One region of the Paenibacillus cisolokensis genome, then DNA from elsewhere that is predicted to be linked to it. Evidence: riboswitches for the same ligand, from Rfam matches in the RefSeq annotation. Region 1 holds a riboswitch; each other region holds the start of a gene.
The links. Region 1 has a riboswitch for cobalamin ahead of metE (5-methyltetrahydropteroyltriglutamate--homocysteine S-methyltransferase). Riboswitches for the same ligand answer to the same signal wherever they lie in the genome.

Region 1 (10,427 bases):
AGCGGCGGAAGCTGCCATTTGTTCCGCTGCAGCTCGAACCGTTCGGAGAACGGCCGATTGCGGGAATCCGGGATATCCGCCAATTGACGCAAACCGCTGGCGACGTCCTCCCGGTTTCGCTCCGGCAGAAGGCGGAATGCGTTCAGCGCTTCGCGGCTAGCTGCAAGCTCGGCTTCCACCGCCTGCTCGCCTTGCCGGACTGCGGCGCGCAGAATGCGCAGTTCGTCCAGCTTCTCCTCGGCGAATGCGAGCGCTCCGCGCACGACGGGGTCAAGCCCGCTCTCCGCTCTCGTGCTGACGGGAACGTGCAGCAAGCTGCACGACGGCTGGAGAATCAATCGCTCAAGCGGAACAACGGCCGCTATGCGCCGGATCGCCTCCAGCTTCGCATCGAGATCCGCCCGCCATATGTTGCGGCCGTCGATCAGGCCGGCGCCCAGCACTTTATCTTCCGGCCATCCGAATTGTTCGAGCGCTTTGGCGTTTTTGCCGCCGTCGTGAACAAAATCGAGACCGATGCCGTCGACGGAAAGCGACGTGATTTTCTCAAAATTATCGACACCTTCAAAGTAGGTTTGCAGCATAATCCGAAGACCGGCCGTTTGCTCGCGAATGCGGCGATATAGATGCTCCACAAGCTTCCACTCGTCTGCGGTGACGTTCGTCGCAAGGTACGGCTCGTCGATTTGCACCCATTGGACGCCTTCCCGCTCCAGCTCGGTCAGCATCTGAATGTACACCGGGAGAAATTGTTCGATTTTTTCCGCCAGACGTCCGGCCTCGAAGCCTTTGGACAGCTTCAGAAACGTGAATAAACCGACGACGACAGGCTTGCCCTCGATGCCTGCGCGATTTTTGGCAAAACGGTACGCTTCCAGCGGTTTGTTCACGGTCAGACGCGGCACGATGCCGCCGATTTCGGGCACGATGTAATGGTAATTTGTATTGAACCATTTCGTCATTTCGCAAGCCGTCGCCTGCGCGTTGCCCCTGGCCATCGCAAAATAGACCGAAAGCGGTACAGGCCCCCCCTCGTGCCGGTATCGTTCGGGCACTACGCCGAACATGACGGCCATATCGAGCATATGATCGTACAGCGTAAAGTCGCCTACCGGGATCAGGTCGACGCCCTTCGCCTGCTGAACCTTCAACAGCTCGAGCTGTATCCGGTCCATTTCCGCCCGGAACGCTTCTTCCTCAAGCTTGCCCGCCCAGAACGACTCGAGCGCTTTCTTCCACTCGCGGTTTTCCCCGATTCTCGGGTAACCCAAATTGCTGATGATCAGTTCCGTCTTCATCTGTTTCTCCCATCCTTCCTCTGTTCGGCCTCTCTTGTCACAACGAAAAAAAGGCGTCTTTCCCCGTCAATAGGTATAGGGAAAGACGCCTGGCTCATTCCAGACGATCGCCTAACACCTCCCTATCACCCGTAGGTACATGCAGTGTTGTCGAAACAGGCAGGTCTCCTGGCTCCGGCGTCAACATCTATCGCGACCTTCCCGGCTAAAAGCTCCAGCCAGTGGCTGTCTCGCGACGACTCTTCCGTTACAGTGGCGGGACCGCGTCGGGTTTGCACCGAACTTCCCTTTTAAGCATACCGGTCACCTGATTGGCGGCGGTACGCACCTGTTCCCGTTATGAAATTGTTCATTCAAAGTGTACATCTAAGAATACATGCATTTAATCCGGTTGTCCAGCGTTTTCGTGAAATAAACGGGACTTTCGAACTTTTTGTGAATAATGGCGGGGATGCAGACGCACCATAATATTGCGCGCGTGTCGTCCGTCTGCGCCTTTTGCCATCCTGATGCTACTATACACCATGGAGCAGCATTCCGCATTTAAAAAAAAGACTCTTCCGGAACACGAAACATATTCCGAAAGAGCCTCAAGCCCGCAGCGATCAGAATCGCGCTGCCGCTTCGGCCGTCCGACGCAAACCATCTTCGATAATTTGCTGCGCCCGATCGGGGAATTGATTATGGCCTTCGATGACAATTTCCTCGGGCCGGATACCCCACAAGCCGATCGCGCTGTTGACGAAGCGGCTGGCCGATTCATGGGCGGCCATCAATTCATTCGAATAGTCGCCGCCGCGCGCGCTGAGCAGAACGGTTTTCTTGTCGCCCGCCAGTCCGACCGGACCTTCGGCGGTATATTTGAACGTTTTGCCGGCTTGCGCCAAATAGGAGATATACGTGACGAGCGGCGCCGGAACCGTATAATTCCACAGCGGGAACGCGATCACGACCTTGTCGGATTCCAGAAACTGATTCAGATAAAAATCGATTGTATCCGCAATCTCCTGCTCCTCGGCAGTCAACTCGAGCGATTGGCTCCGTTTGTAAAGCGCCGTAATGGCCGTGTTGCCGTAGTACGGAAGATTCAATTTATAAAGATCGAGTTCGGTAATCTGATCGTCCGGATGAGCTTCCCGATACGTTTTCAGAAAAGTCTCGTACATTTGGACGCTAACCGATTGTTCCGCAGGGCGGTCATTTGCTTTGACGAATAATACCTTGGACATGTTGGGTATGCAACCTCCTCTAGTTGTATGCATGTGACACCGCTTCGGGCTCGGACGCCACATTGCACATTATAATTTAGTCCCTATAATAATTCAAGTAACTTTTAGCCAACAAGTTTTACCCGTTTCCTCCACCTCTTTCTTCTTTATAGTAAAATGGACCGGCATTCGGACTTTTTTTCCCCTATCCTTCCGTTTCCGGTTAAAAAGTTGTTTCCAGACTTAAAAAAAGTTTTGCAGTTCGCCGGCAAAAGGACTAGAATATGAAGGTAGATAAATTCGGACCGGTACCAATCCTGCGTTTTTTGTGAAATTATTCACATCTATTCGAAGGCGGAGTCATTACCGTTCCGGCACAACAATATGTCGCAGACAAGGGAGGCTTTTTGCATCATGGCAGAAACATTGTCGCAAGAAGTGGAACACGAAGCTTCGACTGGCCGCGTGGAGACGGATATTCTCGACCAGTTGATGAAGCCCGAAGTTCAACGATCGCTCTCCGAGCTGGTGGAAAATTTGCCCAAGCTGGCGGAGATGGTCACGCTGCTGACGAAAGCGTACGACTTTGCCCAGTCGGTGGCGACGGACCGCATCCTCATCGAAGATTTGAAAGGCGGAATCGGAGAATTCGTCAAACCGATTCAGGAGAAAGTGAAAGGCGTTGCCGCAGCGGCAATCGAGGCAAACGAACGCGTGCAGACGGAGTCGGCGACGATCGGACTGTTCGGCTTGTTGAAAATGTTGAAAGATCCGCAAGTACAAAAAACGCTCCGCTTTATCCAGGCGTTCCTGGATGTGTCGGCGGAACGTCAAAAGCAGCGTTAATCCCGTACCGTATTTGATATCCAGAACAGGAGGATCAGCATGTCAAAGCACATTGTAATACTGGGCGGCGGCTATGGCGGGCTGCTGACTGCGCTGACCGCACGCAAATATCTTTCAGCAGAAGAAGCACAGATCACCCTTGTCAACAAGACTCCGTTTCATCAAATTGTGACGGAACTGCACCGTCTGGCCGTCGGCGGCCTGAACGAAGGCAACGTCGCGCTGCCGCTCGAGAAGCTGCTGCGCGGCAAAGATGTCGATATCCGCATCAATACGGTCGAAAAGATCGCCCTGGACCAGAAGCAAGTGTCGCTTGCGAACGGCGCTTCGATCAGCTACGATACCCTCGTTATCGCGCTGGGCAGCGAAACGGCGTTTTTCGGCATTCCGGGGCTCGAAGAAAACAGCTTCACCCTGAAATCGGTCGAAGACGCCAACCGCATTCGCGCGCATGTCGAAGCCCGCATCGACGCATACGCACAGTCGAAAAATAAAGCCGACGCGACGATCGTCATCGGCGGCGGCGGCCTGTCCGGCATTGAATTGATCGGCGAACTGACGGACATGCTCCCTTCCTGGTGCGAGAAAAAAGGCGTCGATTTCAACGATATTACGCTCTACTGCGTCGAAGCGGCTCCTTCCATTTTGGCCGGATTTACGCCGGATCTGGTGGAACGCGCCAAGACGAGCCTGGAAAAACGCGGCGTCCGCATTTTGACCGGGGTCGCCGTTACGGAAGTGCAAGGCAACAACGTCATTCTGAAAGACGGCACGAAAATCGAAGCGAACACGCTCGTCTGGACCGGCGGCGTAACCGGTTCCCCGGTTGTCGCCAATTCGGGCATCGAAACGGTTCGCGGACGCGCAACGGTCAACGAATATTTGCAGTCGACCTCGCATCCGGACGTATTCCTCGCCGGAGACAGCGCTGTCGTCATGAGTCCGGAAGGCCGTCCTTATCCGCCCAGCGCGCAAATCGCGTGGCAAATGGGCGAAACGGTCGGCTACAACGTATTCGCCGCATATAAAGGCGGTCCGTTGAAAGCTTTCAAGCCGGTCTTCTCCGGCACCCTTGCGAGCCTCGGCCGCAAAGACGCGATCGGCACGATCGGCGGCAACCAGACGAAGCTGAAAGGCCTCCCGGCATCGCTGATGAAAGAAGCGAGCAATATCCGCTATTTGTCCCATATTAACGGTCTCTTCTCGCTTGTATATTAAAGCGGTCCTGCGAAGGCGGGAAAAACCGGCTGCTATGGCCGGTTTTTTCCGCCTTCTTTTTTCGCTGTCGGCCGGAAACAAGTTTGAAATTGTTGCGGCATGAAATCGAAATAACAGGATGCTATACTTGTCAGCATGGTGTTCCTCCCGGAATGATGTTACACTTTTGGTATGGCTACGTCGAACAAGGAGAATGATGAGCGTTGAAAAAAGGCCTTATTTTATTTTTGTTCACCAGTTTGGTCATGTTGTCCGCTGGGTGCGGCAGCCTCCTCTCCGGACTTTCCGGCAGCCATAACGTCGGATCGGAGCAGACGCAGCCGAATGATCCGGCCGCAGACGCCGACGATACGACGGAGAACGAACCGTCGAAGCCGGCGGACGCGGCGCCGGAACCGCCGGAGCGGGAGAACGCGGCGCAGGAGCATCCCGGTACGGATAAGCCGGACGCGGAGAAGCCGCCGGTAGATAAGCCGAACTCGCCGCCGGAACGGGAAGGGCCGGTTCAGGAGACGGCGGGCAAAATCGGCGATTTGATGGTGGTTGCGAATCCGGACAGCTTAGCCGTACTGATTAACAAGCAGTATACGCTGCCGGAAAATTACGAGCCGGAAGACCTCGTATATCCCGACGTTCCGTTTATTTTCAGCGAGAAGGTCGACAAGCGCAAGCTTCGCAAAGAAGCCGCGGAAGCGCTGGAGAAATTGTTCGCGGGTGCGAAGGAAGACGGCATCGAGCTTGCCGGCGTGTCCGGATACCGTTCGTACGAACGGCAAAAAGAGCTGTTCGAAAGCTATGTCAAACGGGACGGCGAGGAGAAGGCACGCACGTACAGCGCGTTGCCCGGAACGAGCGAGCACCAGACCGGCTTGTCGATCGACGTCTCCGGAAGCGACGGCCGCTGTGCGGCCCAGGATTGTTTCGCCGGCACGCCCGAGGCCGAATGGCTGGCGGAGCATGCGGCCGAATACGGCTTTATTATCCGTTACCCGGAAGGGAAAGAGGACATTACCGGATACAAATATGAGCCGTGGCATATTCGCTATGTCGGAATCGAGATCGCGAAAGAAATCGCCGAGCGTAACATTACGTTGGAAGAGTATTACCAGGCCGTACCGGTTTCCGGAAAGTAACTGACAAGCGCATGTTCCCGTCATGGAAACATGCGCTTGCATTAACCGATTCTATCATCGGATCTTTCTCTATTTTTCTCCTCCCTGCCCCTCTTTATACGTTCTCTCTTCAAATCCGGTTAACAGGTTGCCATCGTGACCGGACCGGCCAAAACGGGGCGCATAACCTGAAGCGAGGTGAACGCCGCTATGGTGGAAAAAACGATACTGCCCTTCGGGGAACCGATACTTCGAAAAACGGCGAAGCCTGTGGCGGAATTCAATGCCAAACTGTTCAAATGGCTGGACGACATGGCCGATACTTTGTATGCGGCCGAAGGGCGGGCCGGCCTGGCCGCGCCGCAAATCGGCATTCTTCGGCGCATCGTAGTGATGGACTGCGGAGACGGATTGATCGAGCTGATCAATCCGGAAATTATCGAAGCGCGCGGCTCGCAAACGGGTCCGGAAGCGTGCCTGTCGTTCCCCGGGTATACCGGCTTGGTGGAACGTGCCAAGTATGTGAAGGTCAGAACATTCGACCGGAACGGAGAGCCGCACATACTGGAAGCCGAAGACTATAAGGCGGTCTGCATGCAGCACGAGATCGATCATTTGAACGGCATTCTGTTCATCGACCGCGTCATCGGCGATTATTTGTATCACGAACAAACGCAGCATAAAATAAGCGTGCTGCATGCGCTAAAACTGAGCCATGCCCAAACACCCGGATGAATCGGGACAACTTGCAGCCGGAAACCCGGTCTCCAACGTTCCGCTGCAGCGTCGGCGAGAAGATGCCCGACTTGCATTCAGGATAAGTCTAGAACGCCATCGCGAGCAGTTCGATCAGATCGTCCCCGCGGTAGACGCCCGTCACGCCGTCCGTTCGCACCGCCCGTTCGCCGTCGAATCGCCGTGCATCCGCCTGCTCCGTATGCAGGAAGCGGATCGTCAGTTCGTACGGTCCCGGCAGCCGCAGCGGCGCCGGTTTGACCGGCTGGCGAACGGCCGCTGCGACGGCCTCCTTCAGCTCGGCGCGCACGCGCTGTGGCGCTTTCAAGAGCGCAGCATGGCGTCCGGTCGCCGTTTTCGTCGCATAGGTCGCGACGCCCGGCAGCTCGGCCTGCGCTTCCTTGCACGTCTTGTCGTCCCCCGATACGAAGACGACGGGAACGCCGTACATCCCGAACCATAACGCGTCCAGTCCGATTTCCCCGATCGGGCGGCCGTTCAGCCTGAGCGATTGCCAGCCCTGGGACGTCATCGTATGATCCCGCACCGCTTCCATCGTCCCTCCCATTGCATGATAGCCGATCAGCAGCACGCCGTCGAAGGTGCTGTCGATCCCGGGAAAACGACGTTCCACGCGCGTCGCTCCCATGACATATTCGGCGCCGGGATGCAGCAGCTCGGGGATGAAATTAAAGCCGCTGCCGTGCGCGTCCTTGACCACGACCCGGCTCGCCCCCGCTTCTAGCAGCGCCTCCGTGACCGCATTCGCCTCCAATGTCAACAACCGTCTCGCTTCTTCGTACAGCGGCTCGCCGCGCAGCAGTTGCTCCCGCAATACGACGCCGGCGATGCCTTCCATATCGACGCTGACATAATACTTCATCGGCCTGTTCTCCTCTCCTTTGTTCCGCCGTTACAGCTTCATTATAGCCGCCCGTTCGACTGGAATCTATCGTCATTTTTAATATAACGGACGGAGTTATCCTCCGAAATCTCGCTTTTTCCTTTGCCGTCCCCCAAGCCGGGCCTCCTTTACAGCGTATCGAATATTGACTATACTTGTACAAAGCTTTATTGCGAACGTGTAAAACTTTCGATCCGGGATGGTCCAATGCTCTATTATTTTATTGCGCTGTCGGCCGCGGCTATCGTCCTGCTCACGGTCAATCCGCGAAGCGGCGCCAACCGTTGGGCGGCATTCTTTCTGTTCAGCGCCGGCATCGGCGGACTCGCCTATACGATCCGCGATTCCGTATTGCCCGGCTATCCGGAAGGTTGGCTGCTTCGGCTTGAGCAATGGCTGGAAATCGCCAACCATACGTTGACGCCCTACGGCGTCGTCATGTTCGCGGTCGCCTATTCGGGCGTGTTCGGCGGCGGCGCCCGCAAGCTTCTGACGTATGCGCTGCTGCTGCCCGTCGTCGCGACATTTCTGCTCACGCCGACCGGCCCGGCGCTCCGTCTCGACTTCACCGTTCTGCTGTTGTGGGTCGGTCCGTATTACTTGTTCGCCTGCGCCATGCTGTTCTATTCCTGGCGGAACGACACGGACCGGGACAAGCGCAAAAGCCGGTTCATTACGTTCATTCTGATTGCGCCCACTTTGCTAGCCATCCTGGTCTTCATCAATATCGCGCGGGCGTTCGATCCGTCGTTCCCCTTTTTCGGCTATGTATCGGTATTTATCGGCTATTCCCTTATTGCCGGGGTGCTGTTTTCCTTTGCAAACAGCGTGCTGGGGCTGCGGGTGCGGCTGGAAAGGGAGCAGCTGGACTCGACGATGAAAGCAATCAGTTCGGGAACGGCGATGCTGAACCATACGATCAAAAACGAAATCGGCAAAATTGCCATCAGCACCGACAATCTGCAAGCTGCTTTGACGGACGCTCCTCCGCAAGTGAAGGAAAATTTGCGGATCATCGCCAGAGCGGCGGATCATATGCAAGCGATGGTCGAACGCATTCATCTGCAGGCGCAGCATATCGTGCTGCGCGAGACAGACAACGAGCTGTCCGCTCTCATTCGCGAATGCGTCGAGCGTCTGCGGCCGCTAATCGAAGAGCGCGGCATTATCGTCACAATAGGCGGAGAGCGGGAGATCGCGCTGCGCTGCGACAAGGTTCATGTTCTGGAAGTATTGAACAACGTGCTGGTCAATGCGATCGAAGCGCTTCATCCCGGCGGTCGGGTGGAAATCCGTCTGTCCCGGCGCCGGAAGTACGCCGAAGCGGTCATTCGCGACAACGGGCCCGGTATTCCGAAGGATCGTCTCGGACGGGTCTTTGAACCGTTCTATTCGTCCAAAGGCAGCAGCGGCAACTTCGGCCTCGGCCTGTCGTACTGCTATAACGTAATGGCGAAGAGCGGCGGCTCTATCGACATCGATAGCCGCCCGGGCGAAGGCACGACCGTTACGTTGCTTTTTCCTTATCATACGGGAACAAATTCCCGAAAATCAGGAGGAAAACGATGACCCGCCAGCCAAACGAACAAACGGATATGGCGCCGATTCGGCTCATTCTCGTAGAGGACGATCCGGACTGGGTGACGGCGATGTCCGCCTTCCTCGGCCGCGAGCCGGACTTTGTGCTGACAGGCACCGCCGCGAACGCTGCGGATGCGATCGAGCTGGCGCAAACGGCGGATTTCGACGTCGTCCTGATGGACATTCATCTGTCCGGAGACCGGCTGGACGGCATCTATGCGGCGGCGGATATTGCCGAGCTTCGTCCGCAGGCGAAAATCATTATGCTCACATCGCTTCAGGACGAAAGCATCATCCGCGATTCGTTCACCGCCGGCGCGATCCATTACGTGCCGAAAAGCGATTATCGGCAGCTGCCCCAGGCGATTCGCAGCGTCTATCATCATGCCTACCCGATGGAAGTGCTGCTGAAGGAGTTCGCCCGGCTGAAGCGGGAGGAGCAGCTGAAGCCGCTGACTCCCGCGGAACGCGAGGTTTTGGAGCTGATCGGGCAAGGCTACACGCAGGCGCAAATCGAGCGCAAGCTATACAAATCCGAAAGCACGATCAAAAATCAGGTCAACAAAATATTGAAGAAGCTTGGCGTCAAAAGCAGCAAGGAAGCGGTTCAAAAGGTGCGCCGAAAAGGGTTGTTCAGAAAATAAGAAAATAGTCCGCATGCCGTACTATAAAAATTAGAACTGAACGGGAAGCCGGCCGCGTGATACAATGAATGGCAAGCAGGACGATCACGCTGCTTCCGTTCGCGATCGGGCGGCTTTTGATCGGCCAGAAACGGAGGGATACGCCGTGGAGGACAACTCGACCGCCGTCATTCTGTTCGACGGCATGTGCAACCTGTGCAGCGGCATCGTGCAATTCGTCATTCCGCGCGATCCCAAGCGGCATTTCCGGTTCGCCTCCCTGCAATCGGAGACCGGACGGATGCTGCTCAGCCGCTGCCAACTGCCGACAGACCGCTATAACTCGTTCGTCGTCGTTCACGGGGCGACATGCCGCACGAAATCGGATGCGGCGCTGTACGTTTGCTCCCGTTTAACGGGAGGGTGGCGATTGCTTCGCGTATTCGCCGCCGTCCCGCGGCCGATCCGCGACCGGGTCTACGACTGGGTCGCGCGCAACCGTTACCGCTGGTTCGGACAGCGTTCGTCCTGCTTTATGCCCGATCGCGAGCGCGATCGGGAGCGGTTTTTGCCGTAACGCATAAAGGAGGAACGACGATGGCAGAAGCGGTTTGGCTCCGGCGGCAGCCGGTATATGTCGAGACCGTTATCCGGACGGACATGGAGCGGCTCTGGTTTTGTACGCAGCGGCCGGAACAGCACGAGCAATGGGATTTGCGCTTTTCAAGCATTACGTATTTGCCCAAAGAGGAAGACGATCCGAGGCAGCGGTTTCGGTATACGACGCGCATCGGTTTCGGACTGCGCATTAGCGGTTGCGGCGCGACGAAAGGCGGCATCGCCGGTCGCGGAGGCGAACGGAAGTCCGTATTGGAATTTTGGTCGGATCAGCCGCTGTCGCT
Region 2 (10,427 bases), on a different contig from region 1:
CCGTCGGCAATGCCGCCATGGCCGACGAGCAGGGATGGGCGAAAGACGAGCGCATTGCCGCCTTTGCGGCCGAGAGGGAGCGGAGCGGCGAGACGGTGCTGTATGCGGCCGAGAACGGGATAGCGGTCGGAGCGCTCGCCTTTGCCGATCCGGTCAGGCCGTCATCCCGCGGCGCGGTGCGCCGGCTGCGGCGATCGGGACTTGCGGTCGTGCTCGCCACCGGCGACCGCGAAGCTCCTGCACTGGCGGCGGCCCGGGAAGCGGGCATCGCGGATGTCCGCCATTCGATGCTGCCCGCTCAGAAGCTGCGGCTGATCGAGCAACTGCGGGCGGAAGGCCGGCGCGTCGGCATGGCCGGCGACGGCTGGAACGATGCGCCGGCGCTGGCGGCCGCCGATGTCGGATTCGCGATGGGCGACGGCACGGATGCGGCGATGGGGGCCGGACATATCGCGCTGCTGCGGTCGCAGCTTACCGGCATCGGCGACGCGCTGGCGATCAGCCGGCTGACGATGCGCAACATCCGCCAAAATCTGGCGTTCGCTTTCGCGTACAACGCGGTTATCATCCCGTTTGCCGCTTGCGGCATGCTCAAGCCTTGGATGGCCGGCACCGCCATGGCGCTGAGCTCGGTATCCGTCGTCGGCAACGCGCTCCGGCTCGGTCCCCGGCTTGCACGACTGGCCGGGAAGGAACGCCCGTGAACGCGGCGCAATGGGGGAGCGTCATGCTGACCGGCCTGTTCAGCGCGCCGCATTGCATCGGCATGTGCGGCGGCATCGTTTCGTCGGTCGCGCTCCAGTCCTCGGCGTCGGCGCGCCGCGTGCTGCTGCTGTATAACGGCGGCCGTGTTTTCTCGTATACGCTCCTCGGCGCCGCAATGGGCGCGGCGGGATCTTTTCTGGATCTGGCGGGCCGGCTTGCCGGCGTTCAGGGCGCCGCGTCGATCGTCGGCGGCTGCTTCGTTCTGCTGTGGCTATGGCGAAAATTTCAGCTGCCGCTGCTGCGGCGGGTTTCGGGCTTTTTGTCGCGGCGGCTTCGCCCAGGCGGGAAAAAACGGCGGTCGGCGGCTGAAGACGCGCATCTGCTGGCCACCGGGTTCGCCTTCGGTTTTCTGCCCTGCGGGCTGACGTATGCGATGCAGATGAACGCGGCCGCTTCGGGGGTATGGTGGCAAGGAGCGCTGGTGATGGGGCTGTTCGGCCTGTCGACGTTCCCCGCGCTTGCCGCGGCGGGGTGGCTGGCTTCATACGCCGGCAAGCGCTGGCGACGGATGATGCGGTACGGGGCGACGGCAGCCGCCGTCATCGTCGGCACGCTGTCCATCATGCGCGGGCTGGCGGCGAACGGCGTCGTGCCGACCTTGACGCCGTGGCTGTGGTAGCGAAAAGCCGGGACGATTCCCGGCTCCGCCATCAGCGCAAGGAAGCGCGCCGTAAAAAAGACGCGCTTCTCGCCGACGGCCCATATCCGTGCGTGTTTGTCGAGCTGCGCGAGACAACTCGTCCAGACAACACGGCCAAGCAACGCGACCAGCAACGCAGCCAGACAGCGTTAAGCAAACCAGACAGCGTTAAGCAACGCAGCCAGACAGCGTTAAGCAACACAGCCAGGCAGCACGACCAGGCAATGCGGCCAGGAGCAACGCGCTCGCTTCTTCGTTACCGGACGGCTGCGAACTGCCGGTTCACGTCGAACGAGCGGTCTGCCGCGTCAACCGTCAGACTCGCTTCCCAAGTCCCCGGCATCAGCGCATAGCCGGTTCCTTCATAGACGCCGGGAGCCGTTTCCTTCAACCGGAATGAAACGGTTCCGCAGCCCATATGCCGCATATCCAGTTCGGCGGAAACGTCGGCCGAGCGAATCGGCCGCCCGTCCGCATCGGCCAGCTTGACGGTAAAGCGACTTTCTTGAAGCGCCTTTGCCGGATACGGGCCGATCGTCCATTCCGCCTGCCAGCCGTCGCCGATATGCGTCGTCGCCGCCGGGGCCGGTTCGTCTCCGGCGCCGGCGTAACAGACCGCTCCGATCAGCAGCGCCGTCCCGGCGAGTATGCCCGCCGCCCACCGACAATAGCGGGATTTGCGTCTGTCCAAACCCATACGAGATTGCCCTCCTGTTCGCCGATGAACCGGACAAAATACGCCCAATCCGGCCGTTACCAGTTACGTATGCCGGCTTCGGCGCGGATATTCCCGCAGAGCGCACAGCCGGTGAAAAGAGGATAGACATTCCGCATGCGTCGTGATATAGTTACTACTGCGTTTAATGCAAAAATTGCATATATGGAGAAACAGGTGCCGGAAAGGCCGGAAAGGGCGAACGCGATTCCCCGCTCCGGACGTTTCCAGGCTTAATAGGGAAGACCGGTGCAAATCCGGCACGGACCCGCCACTGTAAGAAGCGCCGCCCCGCTAGCGGATGCGGCAATCGCATTCAATTTTCGCGCCACTGGATCGGCCGATCTGGGAAGGCTGTGAATGCGGTCAAGCTTCGAGTCAGGAGACCTGCCTGTTTTATCGACGCTGAAACCTACGTGGATTTAGGGAGGTGTTGGAAATCGGAGCGGCTTGCCGTTTGCGTAATGCGGCTGCTCGGACGCCGCGGGCGCTGAACGCCGGACAGAAAGCATTTCTGACACATGTTGTCGGGAATGCTTTTATTTTTAGCCGGGGCTGCCGGCAGCAATCCCCGCAAGATGGTTTGCGGTCGTGAATCACGGTCATTATTTTCAAGAATCGAAACATTATTTTGGGTATCGGAGTGAAGGAAGCATGCTGAAAACAGGTAACACATCGTTTGCCCGCTGGCTTACGCTGCTGGCCGTCGCCGCAATGCTCGTTTTGGGCGCTTGCGGCCAGACCGGCAAAAACGCGCCGGAGGTTGCGGGCACGGAGCAGAACGAGACGCAAAGCGAGACGCAGAACGCCGGGGAATCGACGAACGGACAAGCCGGAGAGGGACAGGAGGCGCCGGCTGAAGAGGAAGAAAGCGCCCAGGCGACCGTTTATCCGCTCACGGTGACGGACGGTACCGGAACAGAGCTGACGTTTGAGCAAGCGCCGGAGAAAATCGTAACACTCGCACCGAGCGAAACGGAAATTTTGTACGCGATCGGCGCCGGGGACCGGGTCGTCGGGGTGGACGAGTTCAGCAATTATCCGGAAGAAGCGCTGGACAAGCCGAAGATCGGCGACATGACGACGAATATCGAAGCGGTTGCGGCGCTGAATCCGGATCTGGTCGTCGCTTCCTCGGGGATGAACGGTCAGGCGATCGAGCAGCTCCGCAAGCTTGACTTGAAGGTTTACGCGACCGATCCGAAAACGTATGATGAAGTCATCGCGAAAATCGAACAAATCGGCGAAATCGTGGACGCCCAGGAGCAGGCCGGCGAGGTTGCCGCGCACATGCGCGAAGTGAAGGAGCAAGTGGCCGAAGCGGTAAAAGATGCGCCGCGTCCGAAGGTCTATCTGGAATTTTCGCCGGGCTGGTCGGTCGGCAAGGGCGAGTTTCTGGATGAGCTGCTGACGATTGCCGGCGGCGTCAACGTGGCGGGCGATCAGCCGGGCTGGTTCGAAATTACGCCCGAGAGCGTCGTGCAGCAGAATCCGGAAATTATTATCTATCCCGATTTGAATGTTGAGCCGAACCCGATACTGGAAGGCATCGAGAGCCGCCCCGGCTGGGATGCGATCGACGCCGTCAAGCATGATCGGCTTTATGAAGTCCCGCAAGATCCGCTCGTGCGGGTCGGGCCGAGACTGGCCGACGGATTGCTGGAGCTGGCGAAGGCGATTCATCCCGACCTGTTCTCGTAAACAACATGAAACGCAAATTGCTGGTATACGGAGGAGTCGGCGTACTCCTCCTTGCCGTTTCCGTCGTCGTCAGCCTGTCCATCGGCTCGGCAGGCATTTCGCTGCGCGATGTATGGAGCATTTTGCTGTACCGGTTCACCGGTCTTGAGTTCGGGGGCGGAACGTGGTCGGAAGGCGAAATGGCGATCGTGACGGAAATCCGGCTCTCCCGGGTGCTGCTGGCGATTCTCGTCGGCGCCTGTCTGGCCCTTGCCGGGGCGGGCTTTCAAGGCGTTCTCCGCAACCCGCTGGCCGATCCGTATACGCTCGGCGTCGCGTCCGGAAGCTCGGTAGGCGCGGCGTTTCTCATTCTGCTCGGTCTGCAGACGGCATTCGGAATCTGGACGATTCCGGCTGTCGCTTTTACGACGGGAACGCTGACGCTCGCCGCCGTGTTCTGGCTCGCGCGTACGAAAGGAGCGATGGCGGTCGAAACGCTCATTTTGTCGGGCGTCGTCCTGCAGGCGTTTTTCGGGGCGTTCGTGTCGTTCATGGTATCGCTGTCGCAGGATACCGTCAATCAGATTTTGTTCTGGATTATGGGCAGTCTGGCGATGCGCAGCTGGGAGTACGTCTATCTGCTCGTGCCGTTTCTCGCCGTCTGCCTGCCGGTTCTCATTTTGTACGGCCAGCCGCTTAATCTGTTCGTTCTCGGCGAACGCCATGCGGCGCATTTGGGCGTGCGGGTCGAGCGGACGAAGCTGGTCGTATTGCTGACGTCCACGCTGCTGACGGCCGCCGCCGTGTCCGTCTCCGGCGTCGTCGGCTTCGTCGGCCTTGTCGTTCCCCACTTGCTGCGGCTTCTCGTCGGGCCGGATTACCGGGTGCTCATTCCGTTGTCCGCCATCGGCGGCGGCATCTTCGTCCTGTGGGCCGATACGCTTGCGCGCACGGCGCTCAGCCCGCGCGAAATTCAGCTCGGCGTCGTCACGGCGCTGATCGGCGCGCCGTTCTTCGCTTACCTGCTCTACCGACGCAAAATGCTGCAGGAGGGAGCTTCATGATCGAAGCGCGAAACGTCAGTTACCGGCTGCAAGGCGTACAGGTGCTGAAGGAGCTCAGCTTTTCGCTCGCGGGCGGCGGGCTGCACGGCATCATCGGTCCGAACGGCGCCGGCAAGTCGACGCTGCTCAGGCTCATTTCCGCCGTTGAGACGCCGGATGAGGGAGAACTGCTGCTGGACGGCAGAAGATCCGACCGCTACTCGCGCAAGGAAGCGGCGCGCTGGATCGCAATGCTGCAGCAGGGCGGCCTGCCCCCGGCCGGGTTTACGGTACGGGAAATCGTCGCGATGGGACGCTATCCGTTTCAAAACTGGCTGGGAGAGGAGAAGGAGGACCCGTCCGCGCTTATCGACGAGGCGCTCGAGACGATGGGCCTTCTCGGCCTGCAAAACCGGCGGATGGATCAGCTGAGCGGAGGCGAGCGCCAGCGGGTGGCGCTGGCCAAGGCGATGGTGCAGCAGCCGCGCCTGCTGCTGCTCGACGAGCCGACCACTTATCTCGATATCGGCTACCAGGTGCAACTGCTCGACACCGTGCGCAGATGGCAGCGCAGCCGGGGGCTGACGGCGGTCGCGGCGCTGCACGATCTGAATTTGGCCGCGCTTTATTGCGACGATTTGCTCGTTTTGCACGAAGGGAAGGTTGTCGCGTTCGGAACGCCGTCCGAAGTGTTGACGGCCGATATGCTGAAGCGGGTATACGGCACGGAAGCGGCCATTATCGCCCATCCCGGGACCGGGGCGCCGCAGGTGCTGCTGCAGACGATGAAAGGATGATCTTTCGTGACCAGTGAAAATGTAACGCAGATGGAACGGCAGCTGCGCGAACGCATCGCGCAGATTCGGCCTGCGGACGAGGATGCCGCGGCGGCGGCGCGCCGTCATTCCGACCGGCTGACCAAGCCTCCGGGCAGCCTCGGCAAGCTGGAGGATCTGGCGGCGCGGCTTGCAGGGATGACCGGCAAGCTGTGGCCGGACGTTTCGCGCCGGGCGGTGCTCGTCATGGCGGCGGATCACGGCGTCTGCGAAGAAGGGGTCAGCGCTTTTCCGCCCGAAGTGACGCCGCAGATGGTGCTGAACTTTCTCCAAGGAGGGGCGGCGGTCAACGTGCTGGCGCGGCAGGCCGGAGCCGACGTCTTCTGCGTCGATGTCGGCGTCAATGCGGATCTGTCCCATCCCCGTCTGATCGATCGCAAAGTGCGCCGCGGAACGGCCAATATGGCCGCAGGTCCCGCGATGGAGCGGGAAGAGGCGCTGCGCGCCGTTCTGGCGGGGATGGAGCTCGTCGCCGGGCTGTCGGAGGAAGGCTACGGCATTTTTGTGACCGGCGAAATGGGCATCGGCAATACGACGGCAAGCGCGGCGATCGTTTCCGTTCTGACGGGAATGCCGCCGGAGCGCGCGGCCGGCAGCGGCACCGGCATCGACGAAGAGCGGCGGAAGCATAAAGCCGCCGTCATCGGGAGGGCGATCGAACGAAACAAACCGGACGCCTCCGATCCGATCGACGTGCTGGCGAAGGTAGGCGGTCTGGAAATCGCCGCCTTGACGGGAGCGATTCTCGGCGCCGCCTCGTGCCGCCGTCCGGTTGTTGTCGACGGCTATATTTCGTCGGCAGCGGCGCTTGCGGCCGTCCGGCTGGCCCCTGCGGCGGCCGATTATATGATCGCTTCCCATCTTTCCCGGGAACAGGGCCACGGCCCGCTGCTGGAAGCGATCGGCTTGTCGCCGATGACGCATCTCGACATGCGGCTCGGCGAAGGGACGGGCGCGGTGCTCAGCCTTCACCTGGTCGACGCATCGCTGCGTCTGATGCAGGAGATGGCGACATTCGAAAGCGCGGGCGTCAGCAGGGGGTGATGCGGCATGGAGAACAAAACGGTGCTCGTAACCGGCGGTGCGCGCAGCGGGAAAAGCTCGTTCGCCGAGCGGCTGGCGGCCAGACTCGGCCGCCGCGGCATCTATGTCGCGACCTCCCAGGCATTGGACGACGAAATGGCGGAACGGATTCGGCGTCATCGCCGTCAGCGCGACGAAGACGGATTTCCGTGGGAAACCGTCGAAGTGCCGTATGCGCTTGCCGAAAGACTGGACGAAATAACCCGGTCTGCCGAACCGGACACGGTCGTGCTCGTTGACTGCCTGACGCTGTGGCTGTCGAACTGGCTGCTGCGGCTGGAGGCGGACGGCGAGGGCGCGGCGGAAGCGGAGGAGCGGCTGGCGGCGCTCGCGGAGCAGCTGGCTGCTGTCGTGCGGCAAAGCGCGGTTCCGCTTATTCTGGTGACGAACGAAGTCGGGAGCGGTATCGTTCCCGCCTATCCGCTCGGGCGGCAGTTCCGCGACGCGGCAGGCCGTGTAAATCGCCGTCTTGCCGAGGTATGCGGCCGCATCTTTCTCGTCGTGGCCGGCATCCCGATCGACTTGAAAGCGGCGGCGTTCCGGCTGGAAGAATGGGATAACCCGGATGAAAAGACATAGGATGACCCGAGCGGGACAATTCCAGGAAAATGGACGAACGGTCTGCAGATCATGAATCCGGCCTGCCGTCGCGGCAGGCCGGATTTTGACGGGGGTGCTTGTTCGGCATGATCGATTTGGTGAAGAGGCACGCGCAAAGTTTCGCTGCTGCCATACAGTTTTTAACCCGGGTGCCCGTGCCGCGGCAGGTGCCGTTCGAGCGGCCGGTGCTGGCGCGAAGCGTTATCTATTTTCCGGCGGCGGGCTGGCTGATCGGGGTGCTGCTTACCGCCTGCGCCGATCTGCTCCGGATCGGTGTACCGCCGCTGCCCGGGGCCGTTATCCTCCTTGGCCTATGGGTCGCATTGAGCGGAGGGCTCCATCTGGACGGCTGGATGGATACGGCCGACGGCGTGTTCAGCGGGCGGTCGCGCGAACGGATGCTTGACATTATGAAAGACAGCCGCGTCGGCGCGATGGGCGTCATCGCGGCGGTTTTGCTGCTGCTGTTCAAGTTCGCGGTGCTGGCCGAGCTTGTCGCTTCGCCCGCGTGGAGAACGGCCGTCCCCGCCCTCATCGCCGTTCCGGCGCTGAGCCGCTTATGGATGGGGGCCGCCATCGCGGGCTGGCCGTCCGCCCGGCCGAACGAAGGGCTGGCCGCCTATTTTGCCGATGCCGGCCGCCACCATTCGGCTGGCGCGCTCATCGTCGCGGCGGCGCTGCTGCTGCCGGTATTCCGGCTGACGGGCTGGCCGCTGTCCGACGCGCTTCTGTTTTTGCTCGCCGCCGCAGCGACCGGGGCGCTCGTGAGCTGGCTGCTGGCCGGCTGGCTGTGCCGGCGGCTGGGCGGGCTGACGGGGGACACATACGGCGCGATCAACGAGGCGGTAGAAGCGGCGCTGCTGTTTGCAATCGCCGTGCTATGGACGCAATGAGGAAGAAGCCGCTCCGCAGGCAGGGGCGGCTTTCATGCTGAATACGGCTCGGGCTTGCCGACCGGTCGCCGGCCTGCCAGCAAGGCACGGCGGGAAACAGCGGGAAACGGCGATTCGACGGCCGCTTCCGGATTTTCAGCCTTTCCCCCCGCCAAGCCTCTCCAGCACGTCCGCCGAAACGGCGACCGGATGCTTCGGTACGCGTGAAAGGCGGAAGCCGGGAATGAGCTCCTCGGCGCGGACCGGCTCCGGCCGATCGAGCAGGCCGCTCCAATAGGCGAGATAGCCGACGAGGTTTTCAGCGCTCGTTCCCGCGCTGCGCAGCGCGGCCAATGCGACGGCTCCGTGCCGCTTGGACAGCCGTCTGCCGTCCGGACCGTTCAGCAGCGGCACATGGGCGTAACGCGGCGGCGCAAGTCCGAGCGCTTCGAACAGGACGAGCTGCCGCGCTGTGGAATCGAGCAGATCGCTGCCGCGCAGCACGTCGGTAATGCCCATGGCGGCATCGTCTACAACGACGGCCAGCTGATAGCTGAAAATGCCGTCGGCCCGCTTGACGATAAAATCACCTCCCGGCCCGCCGGGAAACGATTGCCGTCCTGCGGCCAAATCTTCAAAAAAGATCGGCGCGTTATCCGTCATGAAACGAAGCGAGGGGGGCTTGCGGGCCGCCCTCGCTTCGCGTTCGGCGGCGGTCAGTTCGCGGCATGTTCCCGGATATGCCGGACCTTCGGACGCAAGGCCGTGAGGCGCGCTGGCGATCGCCTGCAGTTCGGCCCGGCTGCAGTAGCAAGGGTAGAGCAATCCGGCCGCATCGAGCTTGGACAGCGCTTCTTCATACAGCGCTTCGCGTTCGCTCTGCACATACGGAGCGAACGGTCCGCCGACATCCGGTCCTTCGTCCCAGTCCAGGCCGAGCCAGCGCAGGTCGTCGATAATTTGGCGCGCATATTCGGGCCGCGAGCGCGGCTTGTCGATATCTTCCATGCGCAGCAGAAATTGTCCGCCGGCCTTGCGGACCTGAAGCCACGCGAGCAGCGCCGTACGGGCGTTGCCGATATGCAGAAAGCCCGAGGGGGTTGGGGCGAATCGTCCGCGCACCGTCATCGTCACCATCTCCTCGTTTGCCGCAAAACGGACAGGATCTTCGTTCCTGCCCGTCGGCCGTTTTCGTCGTTTGGCAGGTTGTATCATAACATGGCGCTCGCTGGCCGCGCAAGTTTGCTGCGGCTCTCGTGGCGGCCCGCTCCATAATGGATAGACATGTTGGAGAGACATTGGATAGACATGTTGGAAGGACATGATTGGGAAGACGTGATGGAACTTGAAAAGACGTGTTGAATAGACATGTTGGGAATGGTCTGTTGGGAATTACATGTTCAGTGAGAACTTGTTCGTCATACATGTCCGTCAAATACATGTCGGGGCGAATGTCCGGAAGACAGTTGCAACTTCGTAACCGTTCGGGCAGTATTAAAAGATATGCGTCAAATCCGGAAAGACGGGAGAGGGGATGGGAACATGGCGGTACTGGAGGAAATGGAACGGATCAACCGGGAGCTGGACGAATGGCGGGATAAAGCGCATCGACTGGCGCGGGCCGAGCGGCGCCGCGAACAATTGCAAACGCGTTTGGCGGAAACCGAACGCCGCATTGTCAAGCTCGAAGTGGAACTTGATATGGAGAAAGAGGATGTGGAAAAGCTGCTCCGGCTTTCCTGGACCAATCTGTTCCATACGCTGCTGCGCAGCAAGGAGGAGCAATTGGAGCTTGAGCGCCAGGAGGCTCTCGCCGTCTCGCTCAAGCTGCAGGAAGCGCGGCGCGAGGCGGAGGAATTGAAGCGTGAACTGGCGGAAGTCGGTTCCGAGCTGCGGGCCGTCGCAGGGGCGGACAATACGTACCGGGAGCTGATGGCGCGCAAGGAGCGGCTGCTGCGGGAAAGCGGGACGCCGGCTGCCGAACAGCTGCTGGAGCTTGACCGCAGGATGGAGCAGTCCGGCGGCCGGCTGAAGGAGCTTAAGGAAGCGCTGGATGCTGCGCGGCGGCTCGGTCATGCGCTTCGCGACGCGGCCGAAAGCTTGGGCAAGGCGAAAAACTGGGGGACCTACGACATGCTTGGGGGAGGGATGATCGCCACCTCCATCAAGCGTTCGCATATGGACGAGGCAAAC
Region 3 (10,427 bases), on a different contig from region 1:
CGCCGAGATCGGCCGGGGCTTCGATATTTCCGATTATCTGGGGGAGCAAATATTTCGTTTTATGAGCAGCGACAGTCTGCTCGATCTGGCCGAATGTTTGCTCGGCAGTGAGCTGAGCTGCAATCCGATCCAGCATGTCCGCGCCAAGCTGCCGTGGAAGCCCTCGGCGAACGCGTTCGAGAACGTGCCCTGGCATCAGGATTGCGCCGTGACGTCGGAAGATTCCGAAGCGTCGGACATCATTACATTCTGGGTGCCGCTCGTCGACGCGACGGCGGATACCGGCTGCATGGAGCTGATGCCCGGCGTGTTCAAGCAAGGGTATCTGCGGCACCAGGCGTCGGGCGGAACGACGATCGTTCCCGAGCTGCTGCCGGACGTCGAGCCGGTTCTGGCGGAATGCCGCAAGGGCGGGGTCGTCATCATGAACAAATATACGCCGCACAGAGGCATTCCGAACCGCTCCGGCATCGTGCGCTGGTCGATCGATCTCCGTTATCACAAGACGGGAGCGCGTTCCGGCAGGGACGGCCACCCTTCCTTTGTCGCAAGAAGCCGCGTCCGGCCGGATACGGTGTTAACGGACGTCGGGACATGGCGGACGATGTGGAGGGACGCGAAGCAACAGTCGTCCGAAGCGAAGCTTCATCGGGTATAGTCAGGCGCATCCTTAAGCTTGTCTCCTTGTCGCTGCGGCGGCGGCGGAGACAAGCTTTTTGACATTAAGCTAAATCGCCAGCGCATTCCGCATCATGAGCGCCGCGCCGGTCGCCACGGCGTCCTCCTGCAAAACGCCTTTGGAAAAGGACGGTTGATATTCGGGGTAATAGTACGTGTTGTTCCGGGCAATCCGAATCGCGGTATCATAAAACTGTTCGTGCGAGTTCAGGAGCGCGCCGCCCAAAATAATTTTTTCGGGGTGGAACATATTGATCAGATTCGCCAGCCCGATGCCGAAATAGGCGGCCGACTGCAGGAACAGCTCGCTGACATAGACGTTTCCGTGCGACAATGCGCGAAGCAGCAGATCGTAATTGATCTGTTCGGGCGTGACGTTGTAGGCGCTAAGCAGCTCGTCCCGGCCCATCTTGGCGTGCGAGCGCGCCTGCTTCTCCAGCGCCTGAACGGATACGAACGCTTCCAGCGCTCCGTAATTGCCGCTGTCATGAAGACGCGGTCCGTCCGTCTGAATGATCATCTGGCCGATGGAGCCTTCCATATCGAGCGATCCGTGGACGATCCGTCCGTTCGACATCATCGCGGAACGGAGGCCGACGCCGGCGTGGACATAAAGCATATGCTGCAGATTTTCGCTGCGCATCGCCCAATGCTCGCCCATCAGCGCCGTGTTCGCGCCATTCTCGAGGCGGGACGGGATGCCGGTCGCTTGCTCCAGAAGGCTGCAAATCGGAACGTTCGTCCACCCTTTGGCCGGATAATTGAGCGGGCGAAGAATAACGCCTTTCTCCCGGTCCAGCGGGCCGACGGCGCCGACGCCGATCCCGAGAACCTGCCGTCTTTCGATCTGATGATCGTTCAGAATCGACCGGATGTTGTTCGCCGCATGTTCGACGAACTGGGTCGGCGTCATCGCCTCGTCCATGCGCCAGCGCGTAAACGACATCGGATTGAGGCGCATATCGAAAAAGCCGAGCGCCGAATACCGCCGCGATATTTCCAGTCCGAAAAAATAACCGTAAGCCGGATTAATTTCGTAAAGAATCGGCCGCCGCCCGCCGCTCGAAGGTCCGAGCCCGGACGTAAGCAGCAGCCGGTCCGTCACCATTTCGTCCAGCAGCCGGGAAAGCGTGCTGCTCGTAAAAGAGAAAACCGCCATCAGCTCCGCCTTCGAGACGACGCCCTGCTCCGCTATGCGGTTGTAAATCAGCTTTTTGGCTGAAGGCACCTCGTTCATCCGCTGCTTCTCCATTGCAGAATCCCCATTTAACCGATATTTGGTCGAGCCATATTCGAATGCCCTCATTATATCGCAAACCTGACAGCAGCTGCCACTTGACAGGAAGATCGCCAAGTTAATTTCAATATAGAATAAAGTACATCATTCCGATACCCTAAACAGGATTAATATCCTATAGTCCCGTTGCCAAAATGGCTGGAATTTATATTGATAAGCGGAATAATTGAAGCGTATAAGCAAAAGTAATATAAATTGGACGAAGACATAATTTCAAAATGACAAAAAGGTGGTATAATGGATGTACAACATATAGCAGCGCCCACAGAAGGAGGCGGCGTAATGAAGCTGCATACCGACAATCGGCTCGTACAACTTTTTGTCTCGTTTCTCAAATGGAGTCCGGTATCGTTCGGCGGAGGATACGCCTTGATTCCCGCAATCGAGAAGGAAGTCGTAGATAAAAAGAAATGGCTGTCGGCGGAAGAGTTGGCCGATATTTTCGGGTTGGCCGGTTCGTTTCCGGGCGCGATCGGCATCAATTCGGCCATGCTCATCGGCTACCGGATCGGCGGCGTTGCCGGCGCGATTGCCGCCATGACCGGCATGCTGCTGCCGACGTTCCTCGTCGTCATCATGCTGTCGGTTTTTTACTGGCAATTGCACGACAATCCGAAAATCGAAGCCGCCTTTATGTCGATCCGGGCAACCGTCGTAGCCTTGATCGTCTATGCCGCTTGCAAGATCGGGAAGACGGCGATCGTCGACAAACCGGCGGCGCTGCTGGTCGGCATAACGCTCGCTCTGCTTTATTTCGGCCGAAATATTATACATCCGGCGCTGCTCATTGCAGCCGGCGCGCTGGCGGGCATCGTGATCGGCAAATTCCGCAAACCGGACAGCCGCCATCGGCCCCCGGCAAAGAAGGAAGAACCGGTATACGACTATATGATATAGACGGAGAGAAGCCATGCTTATTCAAATGTTCGTGCTGTTCTTCATCGTCGGTCTCGTCTCGTTCGGCGGCGGCTATGCGATGGTACCGCTCATTCAGCGGGAGGTCGTGGAACGGTACCAGTGGATGGACGTCCGCCACTTCACCGATCTTGTCGCGATGGCCGGCATGTCCCCGGGACCGATCGCGACCAATATCGCCGTATTCGTCGGGTACGATACGGCCGGTCTGACGGGCGCCGTCGTCGCCGCGGCCGCCGTCGTGCTGCCGTCGCTCCTGATCATGATTGCGGCGGGCATGCTGCTTTACCGCATTCGTCATCACAAGCTGGTGCAATCGTCCTTCTACGGATTGCGGGCCGTCGTGACCGGACTGATTATTTACGCGGCCATCATGTTTGCCGGCAATACAGGGGCGCTTAAAGGCTCGACATACTTCATGTGGAGCCAGGCGCTTATTTTTGCCGGATCGCTTATCGCGCTGATGTTCTTTCGCAAACATCCCGTTTCCATTATGATTATATCTGGACTAATCGGCATCGCCTTGTACACGTGATTCGGGACGATGCGGTGAAAGGAGCAATCCGTAGAAGATGGAGAAAGGAAAGTGTTGCTGCTCGGCCGGACGGGAACAGGCGGAGGCCGGCATCGACCGGCCGCATGCCGAACGGCAGATGCGTCAAGCGGCGAAGGCGCGCGATATTCACGAGATGGTCGCCATACCCGGCGGAACGTTCGATATGGGGACGGAGACGGCGGAAGGATTTCCGTCGGACGGAGAAGGCCCGGTGCGGAGGGTGCGGGTCGATTCGTTCTACATGTCGCCCTATGCCGTCACGAATGCGCAATTCAAAAGGTTTGTCGATGAAACGGGATATGTGACGGAAGCGGAACGTTTCGGCTGGTCGTTCGTCTTTCATCTGCTCGTGTCGCCCGAGACCGCGAAGCGGGTCCAATCGGTGCCGCAAGAGGTACCCTGGTGGTACGTCGTGGAAGGCGCCTATTGGGCCAAGCCGGAAGGGCCCGATTCGGATCTGAGCGGACGGATGAATCATCCGGTCGTGCATATTTCCTGGAACGACGCGAAAGCGTACTGCGACTGGGCCGGGGGCAGGCTGCCGACCGAAGCGGAATGGGAATTCGCGGCGCGCGGCGGACTGGAGCGCAAGACGTACCCGTGGGGCGATTTGCTCAAGCCGGACGGGCGGCATCGCTGCAATATCTGGCAGGGCAAATTTCCGATCAAAAACAACGCCAGCGACGGCTATGTCGGAACGGCGCCTGTCGACGCCTACGAGCCCAACGGATACGGATTGTACAATATGTCGGGCAACGTATGGGAATGGTGCGCCGACTGGTTCAGTCCGGGCTATCACCGGGAAACGTCGGATGTGAATCCGTTTTACGACCGTCCGACCGGCCGAAGATCGATGCGCGGCGGATCTTATTTGTGCCACCGGTCTTATTGCAACCGCTACCGGGTGGCGGCCCGAAGCTCGAACACGCCGGACAGCTCGTCGGGCAACATCGGCTTCCGCATCGTCGCAAGCGAATAAAAATTGATAGAAATAAGCGAAATGGCAGAGCCCGCTTGGATCGAGCGGGCTATTCTATTTTGCGTTCCGCAAATCGGGTCAGGTTCAGCTTGACAGCTACAATATATTGAGGTAAATTTGAATTCGACAACTACATATTGTTTCGTTCAGGTGTTCTATCTTCGAAGACAAAGATAGAGCTTAATAGGGAATCCGGTGCGAAACCGGAGCGGTCCCGCCACTGTATGGGCGAGCCGCAATCCGAAAAGCCACTGGTTAAGCTGAACGCGAGCCGGGAAGGCGGATTGCCGGCGATGACCCCGAGCCAGGAGACCTGCCTGAACGTTGATGGACACATCCCTACGGAGGATAGGAAAGTGTCGGATCGAGCCTGACCGGGCATTGCTTTGCCTGCGTGCCAAGGCGCATTCGGCCTTTTTTTATCGCCGGATGCGCTTTTTCATTGATTACATACTGTTGTCAGATTCGGAAAGGAGACTTGCCGCCATGCTTATCGCATACGATTCCAGGACGGGAAATGTCCGCAGATTTATTAACAAACTGAACGTACCGGCCGTTCAAATTGAGGACGGGATGACGCTGGACGAACCGTTCGTCCTTGTAACCTATACGACCGGTTTCGGTCAAGTGCCGCAGAAGGTCCAGTCTTTTCTGAAGCAAAACCACCGTTACTTGCGCGGCGTGTCGGCAAGCGGCAACAAAAACTGGGGAGAGCGCTTCGCGGTGAGCGCTGACGCGATTGCGACGATGTACGGCGTCCCGGTGCTTGGCAAGTTCGAGCTGTCCGGTACGAGCAGGGATGTCGAAAGATTTATGCAAGGGGTGAGCGCAGTTGCGTCATATTGAGCTGAACAATTTGCTGATGCAGCGGGACAAGGACGGCTTCTTCCAACTGGAGAAGGATAAGGAAGCGGTTCGCGCGTTTATGGAAGAGGTCGAACGCAAAAGCATCCGCTTCGCTTCCACGGCGGAGAAGGTCCGCTACATGATCGACAACGATTATTACGAGGATGTCTACCAATACTATACGCCTGAAGAAGTGGAGGAGATTTACGCCACTACGCACAGCTACCGGTTCGAGTTTCCTTCCTACATGGCCGCCTCGAAGTTTTACACCGATTACGCGGTGAAAAGCGACGACCGCGAGCTGTATTTGGAGCATTATCCGGACCGGGTGGCGATCGTGGCGCTGTATCTCGGGCGCGGAAACGCCGCTGTCGCCCGCAGGCTGGCCGTATCGATGATGGAGCAGCGGCTTCAGCCGGCGACGCCGACTTTCCTGAATGCGGGCAAAAGCCGGCGCGGCGAAATGGTTTCCTGCTTCTTGCTGGAGCTGGACGACTCGCTTAATTCGATCAATTACGGTCTCAGCACCTGCATGCAGCTGTCGAAAATCGGAGGCGGCGTCGCCGTCAATCTGTCCAAGCTGCGCGGCCGCGGCGAGCCGATCAAAGGCGTCGAGGGAGCGGCCAAAGGCATTATGCCCGTGCTGAAGCTGCTTGAGGACGCCTTCTCCTATGCCGACCAGATGGGCCAGCGCAAAGGTTCCGGCGCCGCCTATTACAACATTTTCGGCTGGGACGTCATCGAGTTTCTGGACAGCAAAAAGATTAACGCCGACGAAAAATCGCGGCTCAAGACGCTGTCGATCGGGCTGATCGTGCCGGACCGCTTCTACAAGCTGGCGGAAGACAACGAGCCGCTTCACGTTTTCGCCCCGTATTCCGTCTACCGGGCTTACGGCGTTCATATGGACGATATGGACATGGACGAAATGTACGACAAGCTGCTCGCCGACGATCGCGTGCGCAAGAAAGAAGTAATGAGCGCCCGGGACATGCTGATCAAAATCGCCATGACCCAGCTCGAATCCGGCTACCCGTACATGATGAACAAAAGCAATGCGAACCGCGCGCACGCGCTCAAAGGGATCGGCTCGATCAAAATGTCCAACCTGTGCACGGAAATTTTCCAGCTGCAGGAAACGTCCGAAATCGGCGATTACGGCCAGCCCGATACAATACGCCGCGATATCAGCTGCAATCTGGCGTCGCTGAACATTGCCAACGTCATGGAGAAGAAGAAAATCCGGGAATCGGTGCATGAAGGCATGATCGCCCTGACGGCGGTCAGCGACATGACGAATATTTCCAATGCGCCCGGCGTTGCCAAAGCGAACCGCGAGCTGCATTCGGTCGGTCTCGGCGCGATGAATCTGCATGGCTACCTGGCCAAAAACAAAATCGCCTATGAAAGCGAAGAAGCGAAAGATTTCGTCCGCACTTTCTTCATGATGATGAACTATTATTCGCTGGAGAAGAGCATGGAAATCGCACGCGAAACCGGCATCGTCTTCGACGGGTTCGAACGTTCCGACTATGCGACCGGCGTCTATTTCGAACGTTATGAACAGACCGATTACCGTCCCGTAACGGACAAGGTGAAGTCGCTGTTCGAAGGCATTGCGATCCCTTCGCCGGAAGACTGGAAGTCGCTGAAGGAAGCGGTAGGCCGCCACGGCTTGTATCATGCCTACCGGCTGGCGATCGCGCCGACGCAAAGCATCTCGTATATCCAGAACGCGACGTCCAGTGTCATGCCAATCGTCGAGCAGATCGAAACCCGGACGTACGCCAATTCGACGACCTATTATCCGATGCCGTACCTGGATAAAAGCAATTTCTTTTATTACAAGTCGGCTTATCAGATGGATCAGTTCAAGGTGCTCGATCTGATTGCCGAAATTCAGCCTCATATCGATCAAGGAATATCGACGGTCCTGCACGTCAACAGCGACGTGACGACGCGCCAGCTTGCCCGGTACTACATTTATGCCGCCAAGAAAGGTCTGAAGTCGCTTTATTATACCCGGACGAACCGGCTGTCCGTGGAAGAATGCATCAGTTGTTCCGTGTAAGGAAAAGGAGGAATGGGCGAGCATGAGTGCCATCAAGGCCGTCAACTGGAACCGTCCGGACGATGATTTTACGATCACGTTCTGGAATCAAAATATTATGCAGTTTTGGACAGACGAAGAGATCCCGCTTTCCGACGACAAAATGTCGTGGATGACGCTGAACGATGACGAGCGGGAATTGTATATGAAGGTGCTGGGCGGGCTTACGCTGCTGGATACGGTGCAGGGCGGCGTCGGCATGCCGAAAATATTGGACCATGTCGAAGGGCTGCAGCGCAAGGCGGTGCTCGGATTTATGGGCATGATGGAGCAGATTCACGCCAAGTCGTACAGCAGCATTTTCACGACGCTCGCTTCCAGCGAAGAAATCGACAATGTGTTCCGCTGGGTCGAGAACAATCCCCGGCTGCAGACCAAAGCGGAAGTCATCTCGCAATATTATCGCCATATCCATTCGAAAAAAGAGCTGTATTTGGCCATGGCGGCATCGGTTTTGCTGGAAAGCTACTTGTTCTACAGCGGATTTTTCTACCCGCTTTATTTGTCGGGACAAGGGAAGATGACAAGCAGCGGAGAAATTATCGATCTCATTTTGCGCGACGAAAGCATTCACGGCCTTTATGTCGGCGTACTGGCTCAGGAAGTGTTCGCGGAGCTTGAGCCCAACGAACAGGAAGAAGCGCTTGAGACGTTCCGCGGCCTGCTTTCGTTGCTGCACGAGAATGAAGAAAAGTATACCGAGGAACTGTATACCAAGGTCGGCTTGACAGACGAAGTCAAGAAGTTTGTCCGCTATAATGCGAACAAGGCGCTGATGAATCTCGGACTCGATCCGATCTTTCCGGAAGAGGACGTCAATCCGATCGTCTTCAACGGCATCAGCACGCGCACGAAACAGCATGATTTCTTTTCCAAAAAAGGGAACGGATATATCCGGACGATTCATGTCGAGCCGCTGACCGACGACGATTTCCGCTTTTAAATTAAAAAGAACCAGCCGCGTTAGTTCGAACGCGGCTGGTTCTTTTTTCAAGATAAACTGTTAAAAACCTTTATATTGGGGTTCTTCATTTTCCAGCTGCTGTACGCGGCTTTGTACTTGCTGCACGATTTGTTGTGTCTGCTGCGCAGCATTTTCAAACAACGTCTTCGCTTCCTGATTTTGCGTCGACAGCGCGAATTGTTCCAGGCTCGCCTGCGCGCTTTTCAAGGAAGCGACGCAAGTTTTCACATCGGATGCTACCGTCACGTTTTCACCTCCTTTACTTCATACGCAACATCGGGAACATCTTCATTAGCGGTTGAAGCTGTGAAGGCCATTTGTTCTGGTTCATGTGATTTCCCCGGCGCCGGTTGGACATGACGATCGCCCCAGCTCCGGCGCTCACCCCGATAGCCAGCAAAGACATCATCATTCGACGATTTTTCAGCTTACTCCACATTTTTCCACCGCCCTTAACGCAAGAATCTGTTCCTTGGTGAGTGAATGAAGCGATCCTTATTCTGTACGGGCGCTCGAACCGGCATACTGGCGACTTTTTGCCAATCCGTAAGAAGGCTTCCTGAAGTGGCAAAACATTTCGGGATTGAGCTGATCGGGATCGGCGCATCCTTTGGTAAAGCCGACATTGTATGAGCTGAAAGGAGGAATCGAAGCGGTGCCGAATTGGCTGGAAATTGTGTTGCGGACCTTAATCGCCGTTGTCGTCCTGTTCTCCCTTACCAAATTATTGGGGAAACGGCAAGTGTCGCAGCTTTCGCTGTTCGAGTACATTACCGGGATTACAATCGGCAGCCTTGCGGCCTATGTTTCCCTGGATCTGGAGGCAAACTGGTATTTGGGCCTCATTTCCATGGTCGTCTGGACCGCGATTTCGCTCGGGATCGAGTTTCTGCAAATCAAAAGCAAAAAAAGCAGGGATTTTATTGACGGCAAAGCGACAATCCTCATCAAGGACGGCAAAATTTTGGAAGACAATTTGAAAAAAGAGCGTTTGACCGCGGACGAGTTGCTCGAGCAGCTGCGCAAAAAAAATGTGTTCAAAACCGCGGACGTCGAATTTGCCATTATGGAACCGAGCGGCGATATAAGCGTCATGCTTACCCGAGAAAATCAGCCGCTGACGCCCAGTCATCTGGGCATCAAGGTAGGGCCGGAGCAGGAGCCGCAAGCCGTCATTATGGACGGCAAAATTTTGGACGAGCCGCTTTCGACCATCGGTCTCAATCGGGCATGGCTGCGTTCGGAACTGGAGAAGCTCGGCGTAGCGCTGGAAAACGTCTATTTGGGCCAGGTCGATTCTTACGGGCAACTTTATGTCGACCTGTTTGACGACAAAATCAAGGTTCCCGCGCCCCAGCAGAAAGCGGCATTATATGCCACATTGAAAAAATGCGAAGCCGATCTGGAAATGTTCGGTCTGACGACGCGGAATGCGGAAGCGAAAGCGATGTATGAAGAATGCGCCGAAAAGCTGCGCCAAGTCATCGCCGATGTGAAGCCGGTATTGCACCGGTAATCCGATGATAAGGAGGAAACGCGAATGTCTAACAACAAGAAGAAAAAGCTCACGCCCGTGCAGCAGGAATATCAGGACCTGGCCAAGCGGAAGGAACCGCCGAGACCGGTTGTGATTAATTGCATTCGGGCCTTTATTGTCGGCGGCGCGATATGCGTGCTCGGCCAGGCCATTCAGGATATGTTCATACACTGGGGCGGATTCGACAAGAAAGAAGCGAGCAATCCGACGGTTGCCGTTCTGATTCTCATTTCCACCATTTTAACCAGCCTCGGCGTTTACGACAAAATGGCTCAGTGGGCCGGCGCCGGTACGGCGGTTCCCGTCACCGGCTTCGCCAACTCGATGGCGTCGGCGGCGATTGAGCATCGGAGCGAAGGGCTCGTGCTCGGCGTCGGCGGGAAAATGTTCAAACTTGCCGGGCCGGTCATCGTATTCGGCGTCGTGGCCGCCTTTTTCGTCAGCTTATGCCACTTAATTTTCAATCCCGGCGGAGGTCATTGATCATGCTGAAAGGTTATCAAAGCTGGCTGTTTGAGAACAGGCCGTCGATCGCGGCCGTCGGG

Region 2: another riboswitch for cobalamin. It lies ahead of ABEV74_RS02185 (ABC transporter substrate-binding protein); the one in region 1 lies ahead of metE (5-methyltetrahydropteroyltriglutamate--homocysteine S-methyltransferase).
Region 3: another riboswitch for cobalamin. It lies ahead of nrdI (class Ib ribonucleoside-diphosphate reductase assembly flavoprotein NrdI); the one in region 1 lies ahead of metE (5-methyltetrahydropteroyltriglutamate--homocysteine S-methyltransferase).

Annotation. Positions count from the first base shown of each region.
Region 1 is NZ_JBCNFP010000027.1:54,633-65,059, reverse strand. It holds gene metE (5-methyltetrahydropteroyltriglutamate--homocysteine S-methyltransferase) at 1-1,298, opposite strand, end outside; cobalamin riboswitch at 1,440-1,645, opposite strand; gene ABEV74_RS04960 (FMN-dependent NADH-azoreductase) at 1,904-2,560, opposite strand; gene ABEV74_RS04955 (DUF1641 domain-containing protein) at 2,921-3,352, shown strand; gene ABEV74_RS04950 (NAD(P)/FAD-dependent oxidoreductase) at 3,392-4,570, shown strand; gene ABEV74_RS04945 (M15 family metallopeptidase) at 4,774-5,703, shown strand; gene def (peptide deformylase) at 5,893-6,417, shown strand; gene ABEV74_RS04935 (M55 family metallopeptidase) at 6,506-7,300, opposite strand; gene ABEV74_RS04930 (sensor histidine kinase) at 7,529-8,890, shown strand; gene ABEV74_RS04925 (response regulator transcription factor) at 8,917-9,546, shown strand; gene ABEV74_RS04920 (thiol-disulfide oxidoreductase DCC family protein) at 9,692-10,102, shown strand; gene ABEV74_RS04915 (hypothetical protein) at 10,123-10,427, shown strand, end outside.
Region 2 is NZ_JBCNFP010000015.1:2,373-12,799, forward strand. It holds gene ABEV74_RS02170 (heavy metal translocating P-type ATPase) at 1-704, shown strand, start outside; gene ABEV74_RS02175 (sulfite exporter TauE/SafE family protein) at 701-1,384, shown strand; gene ABEV74_RS02180 (FixH family protein) at 1,662-2,102, opposite strand; cobalamin riboswitch at 2,300-2,529, shown strand; gene ABEV74_RS02185 (ABC transporter substrate-binding protein) at 2,775-3,821, shown strand; gene ABEV74_RS02190 (FecCD family ABC transporter permease) at 3,827-4,864, shown strand; gene ABEV74_RS02195 (ABC transporter ATP-binding protein) at 4,861-5,640, shown strand; gene cobT (nicotinate-nucleotide--dimethylbenzimidazole phosphoribosyltransferase) at 5,671-6,723, shown strand; gene cobU (bifunctional adenosylcobinamide kinase/adenosylcobinamide-phosphate guanylyltransferase) at 6,730-7,341, shown strand; gene cobS (adenosylcobinamide-GDP ribazoletransferase) at 7,449-8,255, shown strand; gene gluQRS (tRNA glutamyl-Q(34) synthetase GluQRS) at 8,391-9,371, opposite strand; gene ABEV74_RS02220 (hypothetical protein) at 9,777-10,427, shown strand, end outside.
Region 3 is NZ_JBCNFP010000068.1:20,233-30,659, forward strand. It holds gene ABEV74_RS12020 (phytanoyl-CoA dioxygenase family protein) at 1-658, shown strand, start outside; gene ABEV74_RS12025 (ROK family protein) at 728-1,930, opposite strand; gene ABEV74_RS12030 (chromate transporter) at 2,258-2,872, shown strand; gene ABEV74_RS12035 (chromate transporter) at 2,886-3,425, shown strand; gene ABEV74_RS12040 (formylglycine-generating enzyme family protein) at 3,544-4,425, shown strand; cobalamin riboswitch at 4,557-4,760, shown strand; gene nrdI (class Ib ribonucleoside-diphosphate reductase assembly flavoprotein NrdI) at 4,912-5,271, shown strand; gene nrdE (class 1b ribonucleoside-diphosphate reductase subunit alpha) at 5,258-7,342, shown strand; gene nrdF (class 1b ribonucleoside-diphosphate reductase subunit beta) at 7,365-8,324, shown strand; gene ABEV74_RS12060 (DUF1657 domain-containing protein) at 8,385-8,591, opposite strand; gene ABEV74_RS12065 (DUF421 domain-containing protein) at 9,001-9,861, shown strand; gene spoVAC (stage V sporulation protein AC) at 9,886-10,365, shown strand; gene spoVAD (stage V sporulation protein AD) at 10,368-10,427, shown strand, end outside.